Regions from separate parts of the Pseudoalteromonas sp. MelDa3 genome, predicted to be linked through region 2. Evidence: predicted binding sites of a transcription regulator. Region 2 holds the regulator's gene; the other holds the start of a gene.
What was found. The regulator sigma-54, encoded in region 2, starts transcription at its own class of promoters, with help from an activator protein. The targets are predictions, from matches to a motif close to GTTGGCACGNNNNTNGNNT.

Region 1 (7,680 bases), on a different contig from region 2:
TACCAAAAATTCATAGTGTAAATGCGCGCCAGTAACACGACCCGTAGAACCTACAGTACCAATTTGTTGGCCCTGTTTAACTTTTTGGCCCGTTTTAACTAGTTTCTTATTTAGGTGTAAGTACTTAGTTACATATTGTGTGCCATGGCTAATAAATACGTAGTTACCGTTGTACTTGCTGTAACCCGCTTTAACTACCTTACCGTTACCTGATGCAACCACCGGTGTGCCAGTGCGTGCCGCAAAGTCGATACCACGGTGCGCTCTAACTTGCCCAGTAACTGGGTGTAAGCGACGAGGATTAAAGCTCGAACTAATATACTTAAAGCTTACAGGTGCACGTAAAAATGCTTTTTTCATGCTACGCCCTTCAGGCGTATAAAAATTGCCATCGGTATGGCGAATCGCTGCAAAGCGCTGACCTTGGTTTACAAATTCAGCGGCAATAATTTTACCGGTACCAATAAACTCGCCATCAACATAATGAGACTCGTAAATTAAGCCAAACACATCGCCTTTACGAATGTCGTTTGCAAAATCAACATCCCAACCAAATATGTCAGCAAAGTTCATTATTTGACGTTCGCTTAAACCTGCCGCTATTGCTGAAGTCCAAAAGTTGTTAGATATTTCGCCGCCAGCGGTTTTGGTTAGCGTTTCAATTTCTTTACTATCAATAGCTGTATCGTAGTTACCTTCTTCATTTAAGGTAACAAATAAAGTATCGGTTTTTGAAATCACATAACGCAGTTGAGCCAAAGAGCCATCTTCAGCTGTCGCAAAGCTAAGTATTTCACCGGGGTGAATTTTAGTTAGCTTGCGCGTTTCTGCGTTAGTGTTAATTAGTTTATGGAGCGTTTGAGCTGAAAAACCAGCACGTTTGAAGATAATTGCTAAATTGTCGCCATTTTTAACTTTATGATCGACAAAGTCGTATTCTGGTAACTTTTCTGCTGCTTGCTCTGAATTTAACTCAGTTAATTTTTCGTTGTCATCAACTTTAACTTGTAACTCATAGCGCTTGCCTATCTCTAATGCATCTGCATTATTGTCTTTAGAAGCAGTCGCTTTTTCAGAAGGAAGAAATGCCAAGCCGGCAATAGCAGAAACTAAACCTAAAATAAGCAATTTGTGTTTTTTTGGGAGAGTGTTAACCACGTGAACCATAACGTGCCTTTTTCTGCTGTCAAGATAATAAATACATAATATTGCAGGATATACTTAATAATGTACGAATACTAGTGCTTTGTAGATTTAAACTAACCTTAAACTACGCTAAAATCAGGGTTAAGAAGCCTTTTTTAACGTCCTATCTAACTAAGACTCAATTCATTTTGTTTAGTTGCATTAATAACTTAAAAAGTTATTTTAATTAGGTAGAAATTTGTTATGTTAGCTACATATATATATTCGGTTTAAACCTATATTAAACCGTGATTACAAGTAACTAGTCCGCCCCTTCGTAGGCAGAATTTTGGAGTAACACAAAGTGGATTTACAAACCGCTCTAGCAGAGATAAAACGCGGTGCAGAAGAAATATTAATTGAAGACGAACTAGTTGAAAAACTAAAGTCGGGCAAAAAGCTAAAAATAAAAGCTGGCTTTGATCCTACAGCCCCTGATTTACATTTAGGGCACACTGTACTAATTAATAAAATGAAAACCTTTCAGGATTTAGGTCATGAGGTTATTTTCTTAATTGGTGACTTTACTGGCATGATTGGTGACCCAACAGGTAAAAACGTAACGCGTAAACCACTTACTCGCGAAGACGTACTAGCCAATGCCGAAACATATAAAGAACAAGTATTCAAAATTCTAGATCCTGCTAAAACCACTGTTGCATTTAACTCTACTTGGATGGAAAAGTTAGGCGCTGCAGGTATGATAAAACTTGCTGCTAACCAAACAGTAGCGCGCATGCTTGAACGTGATGACTTTAAAAAGCGTTACGGCAGCGGTCAACCAATTGCAATTCATGAGTTTTTATATCCACTGGTACAAGGTTGGGATTCGGTTGCACTAGAGTCAGATGTTGAACTAGGTGGTACTGATCAGCGCTTTAACTTGCTAATGGGTCGTGAGCTACAAAAAGTTGAAGGGCAAAAGCCGCAAACAGTATTAATGATGCCATTACTTGAAGGTACTGACGGCGTTCAAAAAATGTCTAAGTCGCTTGGTAATTACATTGGTATTACTGATGCGCCTAACGATATGTTTGGTAAAATAATGTCAATTAGTGATGTGCTAATGTGGCGTTACTACGACTTATTAAGTGCGCTTTCTATTGAAGAAATTGCAGCTCAAAAAGAACGTGTTGAGCAAGGTACGAATCCGCGCGATATTAAAATTGAACTAGCTAAAGAGCTAATTGCTCGTTTTCATAGTGAAGCTGATGCACAAGGTGCACATGATGATTTTATTCAGCGTTTTCAGAAAAAAGCGTTACCAGATGAAATCCCAGAGCTGACAATCACTATTGCAGAAGATACTATTTTAATTGCTAACTTGCTTAAAGAAGCAAATTTAGTAGTAAGTACATCAGAAGCAATGCGTATGATTAAGCAAGGTGCAGTTAAACTTAACGGTGAAGATAAAATCACTGACACCAAACTTGAAATAGCAAAAGGCACAACGGCTATTTACCAAGTAGGTAAACGTAAGTTTGCAAACATCACTGTAGCTTAAATACCATTTGAAAACTAAAAAACCAGCCTAGGCTGGTTTTTTTGTGCTCGTATTTTGGGGTCTGTAAATAGTTACGAGGTAGTCACTAAATAGTCACTAAATCACTTTTAATATTTCAATACTTACAATTACTAACAACCAAAATACACGCGCCTGATTTAATCTATTAATTATTACAGGTACATCCTCGGGTGTAGGTAGTCTATCAGTACCTATACGCATTTTATTAAAGCGAGTACCTAAATAAACTGCAGGCCCGCCCAGCTGCACGCCAAGTGATGCAGAGCATGTGCTTAGTAGCCAACCTGTATTTGTTTGATAAAAATGTCTGCCATAATGCTTTATGTAGTGCATGCTTTGTTTGCTCGCTCTACTTGCTGCAATAGTTAAAGCGAGTAAGCGCATTGGAATATACTCAATAATAAACAAGAGAGTTTTAAGCGGCTTTAAAAAGTAGCTATTTGGGGATATGTCACTACGCCAGGCTTGTTGTATTAAAGTAAGTAATCGATAGGCGAGGGCAGCAATAGGGCCAAAGGCTAAAAATATAAATATAACTACGAAATAGTATCGAGCAGTGCGCAGTATTAAGCTTTCAATTAATGCTTTGATAATACCAGGAGATGAAAGCCTATTAACTTCACGGGCAAGCAGTGGTTTTAGTAATTCGCGTGCTGTCGATTTTTGATTTTGTTTAGTTAGCTTTGCAATGCGAAGTGCTTTTTTATCAATACTCTTACTTTCTAAGCATAAGTATAAAATAAGGCCAGCGAGTAATTCAGGATAAAAAGCAAACTCGAGTAGTAACACTACAATAATGAGAATGACACTTAAAATGAGCGTGCTTGCGAGTATAGCTGCCAAATATTGATAGCTTTTAGGTTCTTTGCTTTTGTATATGCGCTTGCCAATAGCACTAAAAACAGCATTTAACGCTGTATTAGGATGATACCAGCTAATAAGGGGAATAAAGCGCTCAGCAAGGAGCGCTAGTATGAAGGCAATAAAGTCCAAGTGGTTTTGAACAATATTGCTAAGCATTTACAGAGACACTGCAGTTAGCTTTTCTAAAAGTGCGACAACCATTTTAGATGAGTTGATTGATGCTGTTTCTAGGTATTCTTCAAATGATTGTGGTGACTCTTTACCTGCAATATCAGACATTGAGCGAATTACAACAAATGGTGTGTTAAGCGTAAAACACGTTTGTGCAATTGAAGCGCCTTCCATTTCAACGGCAAGCATTGTAGGAAAATCACTGCGTGCTTTATCGATACGCACAGGGTCACACATAAATGTGTCACCAGTACAAATTAAGCCAACAAGTGTTTTAACATCACTGATTTGTTCGATTGTTTGTTGTGCTGCTTCAACTAATTTAGGGTGAGCTGTAAAGCCTGCTGGCATTTGTGGTACTTGGCCAATTTCGTAGCCAAAAGCAGTAACATCTACATCGTGATGACGTACTTCTGACGAAATTACTACGTCGCCAACACTTAGAGAAGGATCGAATCCACCGGCAGAGCCTGTGTTAATTACGCAATCAGGTTTGAAGTTATCAATCAGTAAGGTAGTTGCAATTGTTGATGCTACTTTACCAATACCAGATTGAACAAGTGTTACTGTGTTACCAGCCAATTCACCAGTATAAAAAGTGAAACCTGCTTTAGTTAAAATTTGTGGGTTTTGCATCGCTTCACGTAAAATTTTAACTTCTGGCTCCATTGCGCCAATAATACCAACATTCATAATGTTTAATTCCTGAGTTTGAATCACTTGATTATACGTGAAGTTAGCAATAAAAAACAAAAAAGCGAGCTTGTTTATGAGCTCGCTTTAAATACTTTTTAGGAGAGTATTTAATTTGGTTTTTAAATTTCAGCTAAAGCAGTTGTTTGTGCTTTGGCTTGAGAAGGTGAAAGTACCGCTGGCTTATGTGAGCGATTACGAACAGGGCGCTGCGTTTGTGTTGCTGCAGGCTTACCAAGTTTAAACATAATTGCATCGCGTACTTCAGAAGGACGGTAGCCCGATTTAACTTTCATACGAATATGTGGAATGCCCGCAGACTCTAGTGCACCGTTTACAAACCAGTCACGTTGAGCTTTGTGGCCATCTTTATTGGCATTGTTAACTAGGTCAACGGCCGCAACAATAGTTAGTTTTTCTTTATCGATTAATACAAAGTCGAGTTGCTTATTTTTAGCTTTAGCTAAAGCAGCACGTTTAGATTTAATAGAAAGACCTTGCTTACAGTCAATAACGTCAATTAGCTTAACGCGACTAACAATTATATATTGATCGCCAACAGCACGCTCGAGAAGATTTAAAAAAGCGCCTTCAACCTGCGTAAAAACAGTTTGCTTGCGGGTAAAAGGATACGGGTTTCCGCCATCGTCATTAAATTTTGACGCAACAACAGAAGCCCCGACAACTAATACTAGAATTAATAATAAAGCGAATTCCATACGGTAACTCCATAACAACAAATTGACACTGCTCAAATAAAGCAATTTACGTGCCTAAAAAGTATGAGTTATAAAATAATTACCAACTGTTTATAAAAGCTAAAACGATGTAGATATTAAGCTTTGTATCCACCTTCAATACCTTTAACCGCAATAGCTACAGCATCGTGTGCATGGAGTGATTCATAATGGTTTATTTGTAGCCAGTAATCGCTGTAATTATCTGTTTCTAATAAAGCTTTAATTTTACGCGCTGCATCTTCACAAAACATAAGATTTTGACCATTTAAACGGGCAAATTCTTGCTCGTCTTCGCGTTTTACTGCCGCTTGTACAGGCGTTTTAAGTTCAGCTTCGAGGGTGTTTATTAGAGTCACTACGTCAAATTCTTGAATATTGCTATCAAGCTTTACTTTTACGTTGGCAATAGAGCGCTGCGAGTGAGGTGTAGCAACTATGCCTTGTGTAGTGCCTAGCCATTCGTGCACATCTTTTTGGCTTAAGGTTTCTTGGTTAAACTTTTCGTTAAACGCGTTTTGTATAAGCTGGCGCGCAAGTGCTGCAGAACAAGGGCATGTTGAAGAATAGGTAACATTTACAGTTAGCTCGTAGCTAATAATGTTATTTTCAATTGTACTGGTAAGTACAACTGGGTAGCTTTTCCAGCCTGCTTTCCCACTTAATAGTGATTTACGGCGTAGCGGTAATTCAAATTTAAATTCAATTTGTGCTTTATCGCTCAGCCCTTCGTGGCTAGTTATAAAGGTATCGAGTGCTTGCGCTATTGTTTGCGGATTGACTTGCTGCTCAGTTGAAAGCAGGTCAAGTGCTAAAAATAGACGTGACATATGAATGCCTTTGGCATCTTCTTTATGCAAATTTACAAATGCACGAGCTTTGGCATTTACTGTAACTGGAGATAAGTCTCGTGACTCAAAAATAAATGGCAGTTCGATTTCGCCCATGCCAACCCAGTCTAATTTACCTGTTTGTAAAGCGGGTGCAGTGTCTGCTATATCTGGCATATTGGTTTGCATGTGCGCTACTCGTATTTTGGAGATAATAAAGCGGGGCATTTTACACTAAATAATTTATTGCTGAAATGATGAGTTTAAGAGATGAGCAAAATCAAACATGAAAAATTCTGTTTTTATCGCACAACATGGGTAGTGGTAGGAGAAAAATGCTAAAATCTGGGAAAATGGTATGTTTATACATGCGCATTGCCTTCTTTATATTTAAGCACACAGCTAAGAGATAAAATTACGTATGACCGATTATTCTTTGAGCCCTTGGGCTCGGGTACTTTCCAGCTCAATAACGCGATTTGGTGAATTTAAAACAGCAGCTATTTGTTACACTTTATTTTTAACTGTATCTCTTATTTTATCGAGTATGTTTTATTATGTTGCGATAGGCGAATTGAACCTTGTTGATATTTTGGCTGTGGTGTTTTTTACTGCTGTAGTTTCTCCTTTAATTATAAGTGTATTACTTAATTCAATTCGTCAATTAGATGCCTCGTATGCTTATTTAGATAGTGCAACCAAACAAGAAAAGCTATTAAACCAAACCTTAAAAGACAACATTAGCCGTTTAAATATTGAAATTGATGAGCGTAAAATGGCGTTTCATGCCAAGCACCGCGCTATTGAAGAGCTGCGCCGAGAAATTGCTGAGCGTAAAAAAACACAACAAGAACTTGCCCAACAAAGTATGTTGCAACGCTCAATCGTTGATTCATCTCCCGATTTATTTTATTACCGCGATAACAACGGTGTATTTGCCGGCTGTAATAAAATGTTTGAAGAAGTAATGGGTAAATCAAGCAGCGAACTGATTGGTAAAACGGTTGAGCAAATATTTCCGAGTCATTTTTTAGCTGAAGTTTTGGCAACCGACAAAGAGGTAGAGCAGAGCCATAAAGCACTAACTATAGATGTAGGCTATGAAGTGGACGGTGAAACACGTTGGTTTGAGCTGCGTAAATTGCCTTTTATAAATGATGACGGTGACTACATTGGTTTATTGGGTTTTGGTCGTGATATCACTAGCCGTAAAGAAGCTGCACAAGCACTCGAAACTGCCTATAAAGACAAAGGTAAGTTTATTGCTACGCTGAGCCATGAACTACGTACACCATTGAATGGTATTGTCGGTTTAACGCGTATGTTATTAGATACAGAGCTTAACAAGCAACAGCGTAGTTGGGGCAATACTATTTTTTCGAGTGCTGAAACACTCGGTAATATTTTTAACGATATTATAGATTTAGATAAAATAGATAGAGATCAGCTCGATATAGCAACCAATTCTATTAATGTGTCAGACTTTATAAACGATGTAGTTAATTTTGCAGGCTTAATAGCTGAGCAAAAAGAGCTTGAGTTTGATATTAAGCGCAATGGCATACTTGATGTTTACGCGCAGCTCGATCCGACTCGATTACGCCAAGTTGTTTGGAACTTAATTAACAACGCCGTTAAGTTTACTCAGCAAGGCAAAGTAACACTCGAATGCAGC
Region 2 (9,233 bases):
TAAGGTCTTCACTTAGCTTTGTGTGCTCTCTTATAGGAAACGCAATATTGTCAAATACCGACATATCAGTAAACAGCGCACCACTTTGAAAAAGCATGCTCATTTTAGTACGTGCTTCGTATAACTCTTTACGAGACATTTTAGGAATGCTGCCACCTTCAAATAAAATATCACCTGAATCTGGTTTAAGCTGACCACCAATTAAACGCAACATAGTGGTTTTGCCAATTCCGCTTGGCCCCATGATCGCAGTAATTTTACCTTTAGGAACGCTAAAACTCATATTTTTATATATAGTTCTATTGCCTCTCGAAAAGCTAACATCCTTGACTTCTACTATTGATTGCGACAAGTCGCTCTCCATAAAAATGTTCACTAGTGCACCTATTTTAAAGCTTTTTTGTCAAAGATGGAAAAAACAATTCGTAAGATTTTGTAATACACCCATGAAAAGGATTATAAGACTCGCTCAAAACAGCTTAACCCCGGCTTAAATTTTTAAATTAGCTGTTTAAAAGCAGCATTGTTACCTAGTTGACCTTACTCTTTTATTTATACTTTCATCTTGGCTTTTGTTACTATTCGCGCCATCCGTATTTTGTATAACTGGCTTAACACAATGGTTACCTCGTTTGTTATTTTAATTCTTGGTTTTGCAGCTCTTGTTTGGAGTGCAGACAGGTTTGTTTATGGCGCTGCGGCTCTTGCTAAAAACTTTGGTGTACCTACACTTATTGTTGGTTTAACCGTGGTAGCTATGGGCTCTTCAGCACCTGAAATGATGGTTTCAGCCTCTGCCGCTCTGGCTAATAAAACCGACACAGCGGTTGGCAATGCTGTTGGCTCTAATATTACAAACATTTTACTTGTGTTAGGTATCACTGCTCTATTTCGCCCTCTTTCAGTTTCATCTAGTACGTTAAAACGTGAAATGCCATTAGTGATGCTCGTATCTTTAGCTACTTGGTATGTGTTCTCAGATAACTACTTTTCATTTAATGAAGGTGTTGCACTTTTGGTTGGCTTTATCGTATTCATCGGTGGGTTAATTATTGTATCTATGCGTGCAAAAAACCAAGATGATCCATTTGTGTCAGAAGCCTGCGACGATGTACCAAACGATGTACCTACGAAAAAAGCGGTATTTTGGTTAGTTGTCGGCATGATACTCCTACCTGTTAGCTCTCATTTTTTAATAGGTTCGGCTGTCGATATTGCTAAATACTTCGGCTTAAGCGACTTAGTCATTGGCTTAACAATTATTGCCATCGGTACTAGTTTGCCTGAACTTGCCGCTTCGGTTGCAGGTGTACTTAAAAATGAAGATGATTTAGCACTAGGTAATATTGTTGGCTCAAACATATTTAATATTCTAGCGGTATTACCACTTGCCGGTATTATTAACCCTTCTGCCATTGACCCATCATTAGTAAGCCGAGACGTATTAATTATGATTGGCGCAACACTTGCTCTTATTATTATGTCATTGAACTTTAGAGGCACCCAACGTATCAATAGAGTAGAAGGCGGCTTATTGCTAATAGCATTTTTGGGTTACCAAGGGTATATTTTTAGTCAAGTAGGGTAAATGATGGCAACGCTAAATTTTATTGAACAAGGCCTTCGCGTTTTAGATGTTGAACGCCAAGCACTTAGTGATATTGCACAATATGTAGATGAAAACTTTCATAACGCGTGCCAATTAATGTACGACTGCGAAGGCCGTATTATTGTCATTGGTATGGGTAAATCAGGTCATATTGGCAATAAAATAGCGGCAACCCTTGCAAGCACTGGCAGTCCAGCATTTTTTGTTCACCCTGGTGAAGCAAGTCATGGTGATTTAGGGATGATCACTAAAAATGACGTGGTTATGCTTATTTCTAATTCAGGGGAGACCAGCGAAGTTTTAAATATCATTCCGGTTTTAAAACGACTTGGTGCCAAAATGATATCGATGACTGGCAATACGCAATCAACCATGGCGACCCTTGCTAATGTACATGTGTGTATTAAAGTAGAAAAAGAAGCCTGTTCATTGGGTCTAGCTCCTACATCAAGTACCACTGCAACGCTTGCGATGGGCGATGCCATGGCAGTTGCATTATTAGAAGCTCGCGGGTTTACAGCTGATGACTTCGCGCTATCTCACCCAGGTGGTAGTTTAGGCAAGCGCTTATTACTTACTTTAAAAGATGTTATGCACAGCGGCGCAAATACACCTATTATTAGCGTTTCACAAACAGTTAAAGATGCCCTTATTGAAATGTCTGCTAAAGGTTTAGGCATGACAGCCATTGTTGATGAAAATCAGCAGCTCGTGGGATTATTTACCGATGGCGATTTGCGTCGTATTTTAGAGCAAAGAATTGATATTCATACAACACAAATAGATGTTGTTATGACTAAGTCATGTACTACGGCTACACAAGATATTTTAGCCGCTGAAGCGCTTAATATTATGGAACACAAACGTATAAATGGCTTAATCGTCGTCAATGAGAAAAACCAACCTATTGGCGCATTAAACATGCAAGACCTATTAAAAGCAGGAGTGTTATAAATGCAATTTGAAGAACTCTATCAACCGCTGAGCGATGATGCAAAAGCACGCGCTAAAAAAGTAAAGCTACTTATATGCGATATTGATGGTGTATTTTCTGATGGCCGTATTTATCTTGGTAATCAAGGTGAAGAGCTAAAAGCATTTAATACAAAAGATGGTTTTGGCATTAAAGCGCTTATAAACAGTGGCTTTGAAGTGGCTGTAATTACTGGTCGTCATTCACAAATAGTGCAACAACGTATGAGCAGCTTAACCGTACAGCATATTTATCAAGGCCAAGAAAATAAGCTCATTGCCTATCAAGAATTAAAAGACAAACTCAACCTTAGCGATGAACAAATTGCTTATATCGGTGATGATGGTCCTGACATGCCCGTTATGGAATTAGTCGGCTTTGCTGTTGCAGTAAATGATGCCCATCCACTTATTAAACGTTTATCACACTATGTAACGCAAATGCCTGGCGGCTTTGGTGCAGTAAGAGAGCTCACCGACTTACTTATGCTTGAAAATGGTAAAGCATTGACTACACAAGGCACTAGTTCATGAATGCAGCGCGCATAATATTAAGCGTTTTATTCATTAGCTGTATGGTTTGGCTTTGGTACCCTTATTTTACACAAACAAATATTGTACCTCAGACTGAGCCTGAAGTTATTGCCAAGCCTGATTACATAGCCATTGAACTCAAACAAACAGCCTATGACGAACAAGGTAAAATTAGCCACAAAGTTACTGCGGCTAAAATGGAGCTATATCAACAATTAGGTTTTACGTTTTTTGAAAAACCTATTTTTACTTTATATAACGAAAAGCAAACGTGGCAAATAAATGCAGACGAAGCAACATTATACGAAGACAAACAATTAATTTTAGAAGGCAATGTGGTTGCCAAAAACTTAACCGATAACGCCATGATAGACAAAATCAATGCTGATAATATTCAGGTAGATATAAAGCTATTAACAATGCGTTCGGAGCAACCCGTTATCATCACTGGACCCAATTTAAAAATCACTGGTAAAGGCCTAGAAGCCGACTTAAAAACCGAAGTGATAAAACTAATTAACCATACGCGAACCATATATTATGACCAATAAAATATTAAAATCACTTATTATTCCTACACTTATACTAGCGTTTAATAGTAGTGCTGCAGAGCAAAATACGCAACCGGCTGCAAATCAAATTTCAATAAGCGCCGATAAGCAAGAAGGTCAATTAAAAGCTAATGTCGGGATTTTTGAGAAAAACGTTGAAATTATTCACGGTAATCGCCGTATCACAGCCGACCGCTTAGAAGTACATAAACGCGATGAACTTGGTGATAATAAACAATTATTAATTGCTACAGGTAGCCCTGCGTACTTTGAAGAAAAGCAATCAGATGGCACGACTATGAGCGCCAGTGCTGACGAAGTACGTTATGATGTATCTAAGCGTTTTTTAACGCTTGTTGGTAATGCACAAGTATCGCAAGCGGGACAAAAAATAAATGCTAAAAGCATTACCTACGATATAGAGCAGCAGCTAATCAGTGCCGAAAAAGATGAAAACTCAACTGACCGCGTTCACACAATTTTAGTGCCAATCGAGACTAAAAAAAGTAAAAAAAGCGACAAAGGTCAACCATGAGTACATTAAAAGCTGAACTATTAGCAAAGAGCTATAAAGGCCGTGAAGTTGTAAAAAACGTCGGCCTTGAAGTCAAAGCTGGCAGTATTGTTGGCTTACTTGGCCCTAACGGTGCAGGTAAAACCACCACGTTTTATATGATAGTAGGACTTGTACCTAGCGACAAAGGTAAAATATCGATAGACGATAACGATATTACTCTTTTACCTATGCATAGTCGTGCTAGATTAGGCATTGGCTACTTACCGCAAGAGTCTTCAATATTCAGAAAGCTGACTGTTTATCAAAACTTAATGGCCATTTTAGAAACGCGCAAAGAGTTAAATAAACAAGCTAGAGAAGACACTCTCGATAAATTATTAGATGAATTTAGCATACAACACATTCGTGATAGCCAAGGTATGGCATTGTCAGGAGGCGAACGTCGTCGTGTTGAAATAGCACGTGCGCTGGCAGCAGATCCTAAATTTATATTACTGGATGAACCATTTGCAGGTGTTGACCCGATTTCGGTATTAGACATAAAGAAAATAATAGAACATCTTAAAAATCGTGGGATTGGTGTATTAATTACCGATCATAACGTAAGAGAAACCCTTGATGTTTGTGAAAAAGCCTACATTGTTTCTCATGGGGAGCTGATTGCATCAGGTACTCCAGAACACGTATTAAATGATAAAACAGTACGCGATGTTTACTTAGGCGAGCAATTTAGGCTGTAACATTTACGCCATGTCTTTAAGCATCTGCTAGTATTAATTATAACAACATAAAAGGATTGTTAGAGATACATGAGGCAATCACTACAGCTGCGCATGGGCCAGCAACTTACAATGACTCCACAGCTGCAACAAGCTATTCGTTTGTTGCAACTCAGTACATTGGATCTCCAGCAAGAAATACAAGAAGCTCTCGACAGCAACCCGCTATTAGAGGTTGAAGAAGCAGACTATTCAGAAGACGCTGCAGGTAAAAACGAGCAAAAAGCAGATACAGATGACATAACTGTTAGCGCATCTGCCGATGATGCTCCAAGTGAATACGAACAAGATAGTGGTGAAGCACTTGCAAAAGACACGCTAAGTGACGACATGGCTATGGATGTTAGTTGGGATGAGTACATGAGTGCCGCCCCAGCAGCATCATCGGGTCCGATGCCTGAAGACGAATCAATATACCAAGGCGCCTCTACTGAAACGCTCCATGAGTATTTAATGTGGCAGTTACAACTAACGCCATTTAGCCCTACAGACGAAGCTATTGCTATTGCGATTGTAGAAGCCGTCGATGATTCAGGTATTTTAACACTAAGCTGCGAAGAGATTTTAGAAAGCTTTAATCAAGAAAACGAAGATGATAACGAAGTCGAACTTGATGAAATTGAAGCTGTATTAAAACGCATCCAACTGTTTGATCCTGTTGGTATTGCTGCACGTAGTTTACAAGAGTGTTTGTGTATTCAGCTTAACCAGTTTGATAAAGAAACACCTTACATTAATGAAACAAAAATGATTTTAACCGAGCATATTGATTTATTAGCTGCTCGTGACTATCGTACATTAATGAAGAAAACTAAGCTCAAAGAAGAAGAGCTTAAGGAAGTAATGACATTAATACATACTCTTAGCCCTAAACCTGCAGATACTATTGTAAGAGAAGAATCTGAGTATGTTATTCCTGATGTGTCAGTTAAAAAAATTAAAGGCCGCTGGGTTGTTGAGTTAAACCCAGACAGCATGCCTAAAATTCGTGTTAATAGCCAATACGCGGCAATGTCTCGCACTGTAAAATCCAGTGGTGACAGCCAGTTTATTCGCTCGCATTTACAAGAAGCTAAATGGTTTATTAAAAGCTTAGAAAGTAGAAACGACACGCTATTAAAAGTAACAAATTGTATTGTTAAGCAACAACAAGGCTTTTTTGAACACGGTCCTGAAGCCATGAAACCAATGGTTTTAAATGATGTTGCTGAAATGGTAGAAATGCACGAATCAACAATTTCGCGCGTAACAACCCAAAAGTATATGCACACACCCCGTGGTATATTTGAGCTTAAATATTTTTTCTCAAGCCATGTAAGCACCGAAAACGGTGGTGAATGTTCATCTACAGCAATCCGTGCGCTTATCCGAAAATTAATCGCAGCAGAAAACTCAGCAAAACCATTGAGTGATAGCAAAATAGCGGATATATTGGCTGAGCAAGGAATTAAAGTAGCGAGACGTACAATCGCAAAATACCGCGAATCTCTGGCTATTCCACCGTCAAATCAACGTAAAAGTTTGATTTAAGACGCAAAAAAAAGAGGGTAATGCTTATGCAACTAAACTTAACTGGTCGTCACGTAGAATTAACCGATTCACTAAGAGACTATATTAATACCAAATTTGCGAAGCTAGAAAGACACTCTGATCATATTAATAATGTTCATGTCATTCTCGATGTAGAAAAATTAAATCAAAAAGCAGAAGCCACCATACACGTAAGCGGTGCTGAGTTATTTGCCTCTACAGAACATCAAGATATGTATGCCGCCATTGACTCGTTGATCGACAAGCTCGATCGACAAGTAATTAAACACAAAGAGAAGCTTGCTCGACACTAATATGATGAAATTAAGCTCACTTATATGCCAGGACTGCAGCAAAGCTGCGGTCCTTTTTAATAGCAAAAAAAGAATTTTAGAGTTCATTAGCGAACTTGCTCACGACAAACTTCCGTATTTACCGCAACAAGATATTCTTAATGCTTTAATGAGCAGAGAAAAATTGGGTAGTACAGGTATAGGGCGTGGCATTGCCATTCCTCATGGAAGAATGAGCGGTGCAGAAGAGCCTTTGGCTTTAGTACTCGTTAGCGAAACTCCAATAAATTTTGATGCAATCGATAATCGCCCTGTTGATATTTTCGTCGCACTCATCGTACCAGATGGCGATAACCAGCAGCACTTAAAGACTCTAGCAACTATTGCTGATAAACTAAACAACAAAGATTTTTGTAAACAGTTACGCAGTGCAAAATCAGATGCTGAGCTTTACCAAGTTATTGTCAATCAATCATAGTTTTATAAAGGGTGTTAAATGGAGTTAATTATCATAAGCGGCCGTTCTGGTTCTGGAAAGTCGGTTGCTTTACGCGTTGTAGAAGATTTAGGTTATTATTGCGTAGATAATATTCCAGTTAACTTGCTTCCTTCATTAGTTCGCAGTGTGTCTGATAGCTACGATAAAATTGCTGTTAGCATTGATGTGCGGAACATCCCTAAACAACAAGATGAATTTAACGATATTCTTGAATACTTGCCTGGCTTTGCAAAACCTACGTTATTTTATTTAGATAGCGACGATCAAACATTGATCAAACGTTTTTCTGAAACTCGTAGATTACACCCACTATCAATTGACTCGTTGCCTCTTGATTTAGCCATCAAAAAAGAAAAAGAATTACTTGATGTATTAATCACCCGCGCCGACTTTATGATAGATACGACTGATTTAAGCGTTCATCAACTTGCTGAATCTATTCGTGAAAAGATTTTAGGTAAAAAAGATAAGCAACTGATTGTCACGTTTGAATCGTTTGGTTTTAAACACGGCATACCAAAAGAAGCTGATTATGTATTTGATGCACGCTTTTTACCAAATCCACATTGGGAACCTGAATTAAAACCTTTAAATGGGTTAGATCAACCCGTTAAAGATTATTTGGCCAATCACAGCATAGTGCAAAAATTCACATGGCAAATTCAAACATTTGTACAAACGTGGTTACCGCACTTAGAGCGAAATAACCGCAGTTATTTAACCATTGCCATTGGGTGTACTGGCGGACAACATCGCTCTGTATATTTAGCGCAAACTATTGGTGAAAGTTTTGCAATGACACATCCCAATGTAAAAATTCGCCATCGCGAACAAGAAAAATAATATAGCTGAATAATCACCTGTTCAGCTTAGGTAGAGTAAGTTATGCATTGTGAAGACACTTTTTTAATAAAAAACAAATTAGGCTTACACGCCAGAGCAGCTACTGTGCTTGCGCAATTAGCAGTACAATTTGATGCTACAATCACATTATTCCAAGATGACAAAGAAGCCGCAGGCGATAGCGTACTTGCACTAATGTTACTTGAAAGTAGCCAAGGAAAAGAAGTTAAAGTTGTATGCAAAGGCCCCGATTCTGAGCAAGCTTTGCATGCTGTTGGAGAATTAATAGCACAACGTTTTAATGAACAAGAATAAACAGTTATAAAAATAATGCTCGCATTACTAATGCCCCAACTAAAACAGATATATAAAATAAATACGGTTAGTAACGCCAGTTAACTCACCTCTCCCCATAAAGTAATATAAAAATTTATAAAGGACGCCAATGCCTGAAGCTTTTGAACAAGATTACCCACTACAGCAACTAAAACAGGTGACTAAGTCACTCAATAGTGGTCAATTTGTTCAAGTTAGGCGCATGCTCGCAAAAACAGCTCCTTGTGATACCGCATTATTATTAGAATCATCACCGCATAAAATTCGCCGACTCCTTTGGCAGTTGGTTGATCCTGATGTGCAAGGCGATGTTCTTGAAGAACTCTCAGAAGATGTTCGTTTAGGCATTATTGCCCAAATGGAACCTAAGCACATTGCAGCCGCAACAGAAGATATGGGCCACGATGACTTAGGTGAAGTATTACGTAGTCTGCCAGACACCGTCTATAAAGACGTTGTTAGCGCGATGGACATTCAAGACCGTGAACGTGCAACACAAGCACTTTCGTATCAAGAGCGTTCTGCTGGCGCGCTAATGAACACCGATACGGTGACCATTCGCCCTGATGTTACGCTTGATGTTGTACTTAGGTATATTAGGCTACGTGGCGAGTTACCAGAAGGTACCGATGACTTGTACGTTGTTGATAAGCATAACTGCTTTATAGGCGCTTTATCGCTGAGTACATTATTAACTAACCCGCCAGAAAAGATTGTTCGCGATTTAATGGATGAAGATTGTGAATCCATTCCAATCTCAATGGATGAAA

Region 1: the regulator sigma-54 is predicted to act here: its motif matches at 5,197-5,215, upstream of CXF89_RS05955 (DUF2726 domain-containing protein).

Annotation. Positions count from the first base shown of each region.
Region 1 covers NZ_PJBR01000018.1:13,773-21,452, forward strand. Annotated here, with positions in the region: gene CXF89_RS05935 (peptidoglycan DD-metalloendopeptidase family protein) at 1-1,167, opposite strand, end outside; gene tyrS (tyrosine--tRNA ligase) at 1,490-2,689, shown strand; gene CXF89_RS05945 (cobalamin biosynthesis protein CobD/CbiB) at 2,786-3,730, opposite strand; gene mtnN (5'-methylthioadenosine/S-adenosylhomocysteine nucleosidase) at 3,731-4,438, opposite strand; gene CXF89_RS05955 (DUF2726 domain-containing protein) at 4,561-5,157, opposite strand; gene folE2 (GTP cyclohydrolase FolE2) at 5,274-6,194, opposite strand; gene arcB (aerobic respiration two-component sensor histidine kinase ArcB) at 6,427-7,680, shown strand, end outside.
Region 2 covers NZ_PJBR01000007.1:112,746-121,978, reverse strand. Annotated here, with positions in the region: gene CXF89_RS02460 (ATP-binding cassette domain-containing protein) at 1-364, opposite strand, end outside; gene CXF89_RS02455 (calcium/sodium antiporter) at 620-1,588, shown strand; gene CXF89_RS02450 (KpsF/GutQ family sugar-phosphate isomerase) at 1,592-2,563, shown strand; gene kdsC (3-deoxy-manno-octulosonate-8-phosphatase KdsC) at 2,564-3,115, shown strand; gene lptC (LPS export ABC transporter periplasmic protein LptC) at 3,112-3,666, shown strand; gene lptA (lipopolysaccharide transport periplasmic protein LptA) at 3,656-4,201, shown strand; gene lptB (LPS export ABC transporter ATP-binding protein) at 4,198-4,923, shown strand; gene CXF89_RS02425 (RNA polymerase factor sigma-54) at 4,993-6,492, shown strand; gene hpf (ribosome hibernation promoting factor) at 6,519-6,806, shown strand; gene ptsN (PTS IIA-like nitrogen regulatory protein PtsN) at 6,811-7,263, shown strand; gene rapZ (RNase adapter RapZ) at 7,282-8,127, shown strand; gene CXF89_RS02405 (HPr family phosphocarrier protein) at 8,170-8,442, shown strand; gene mgtE (magnesium transporter) at 8,573-9,233, shown strand, end outside.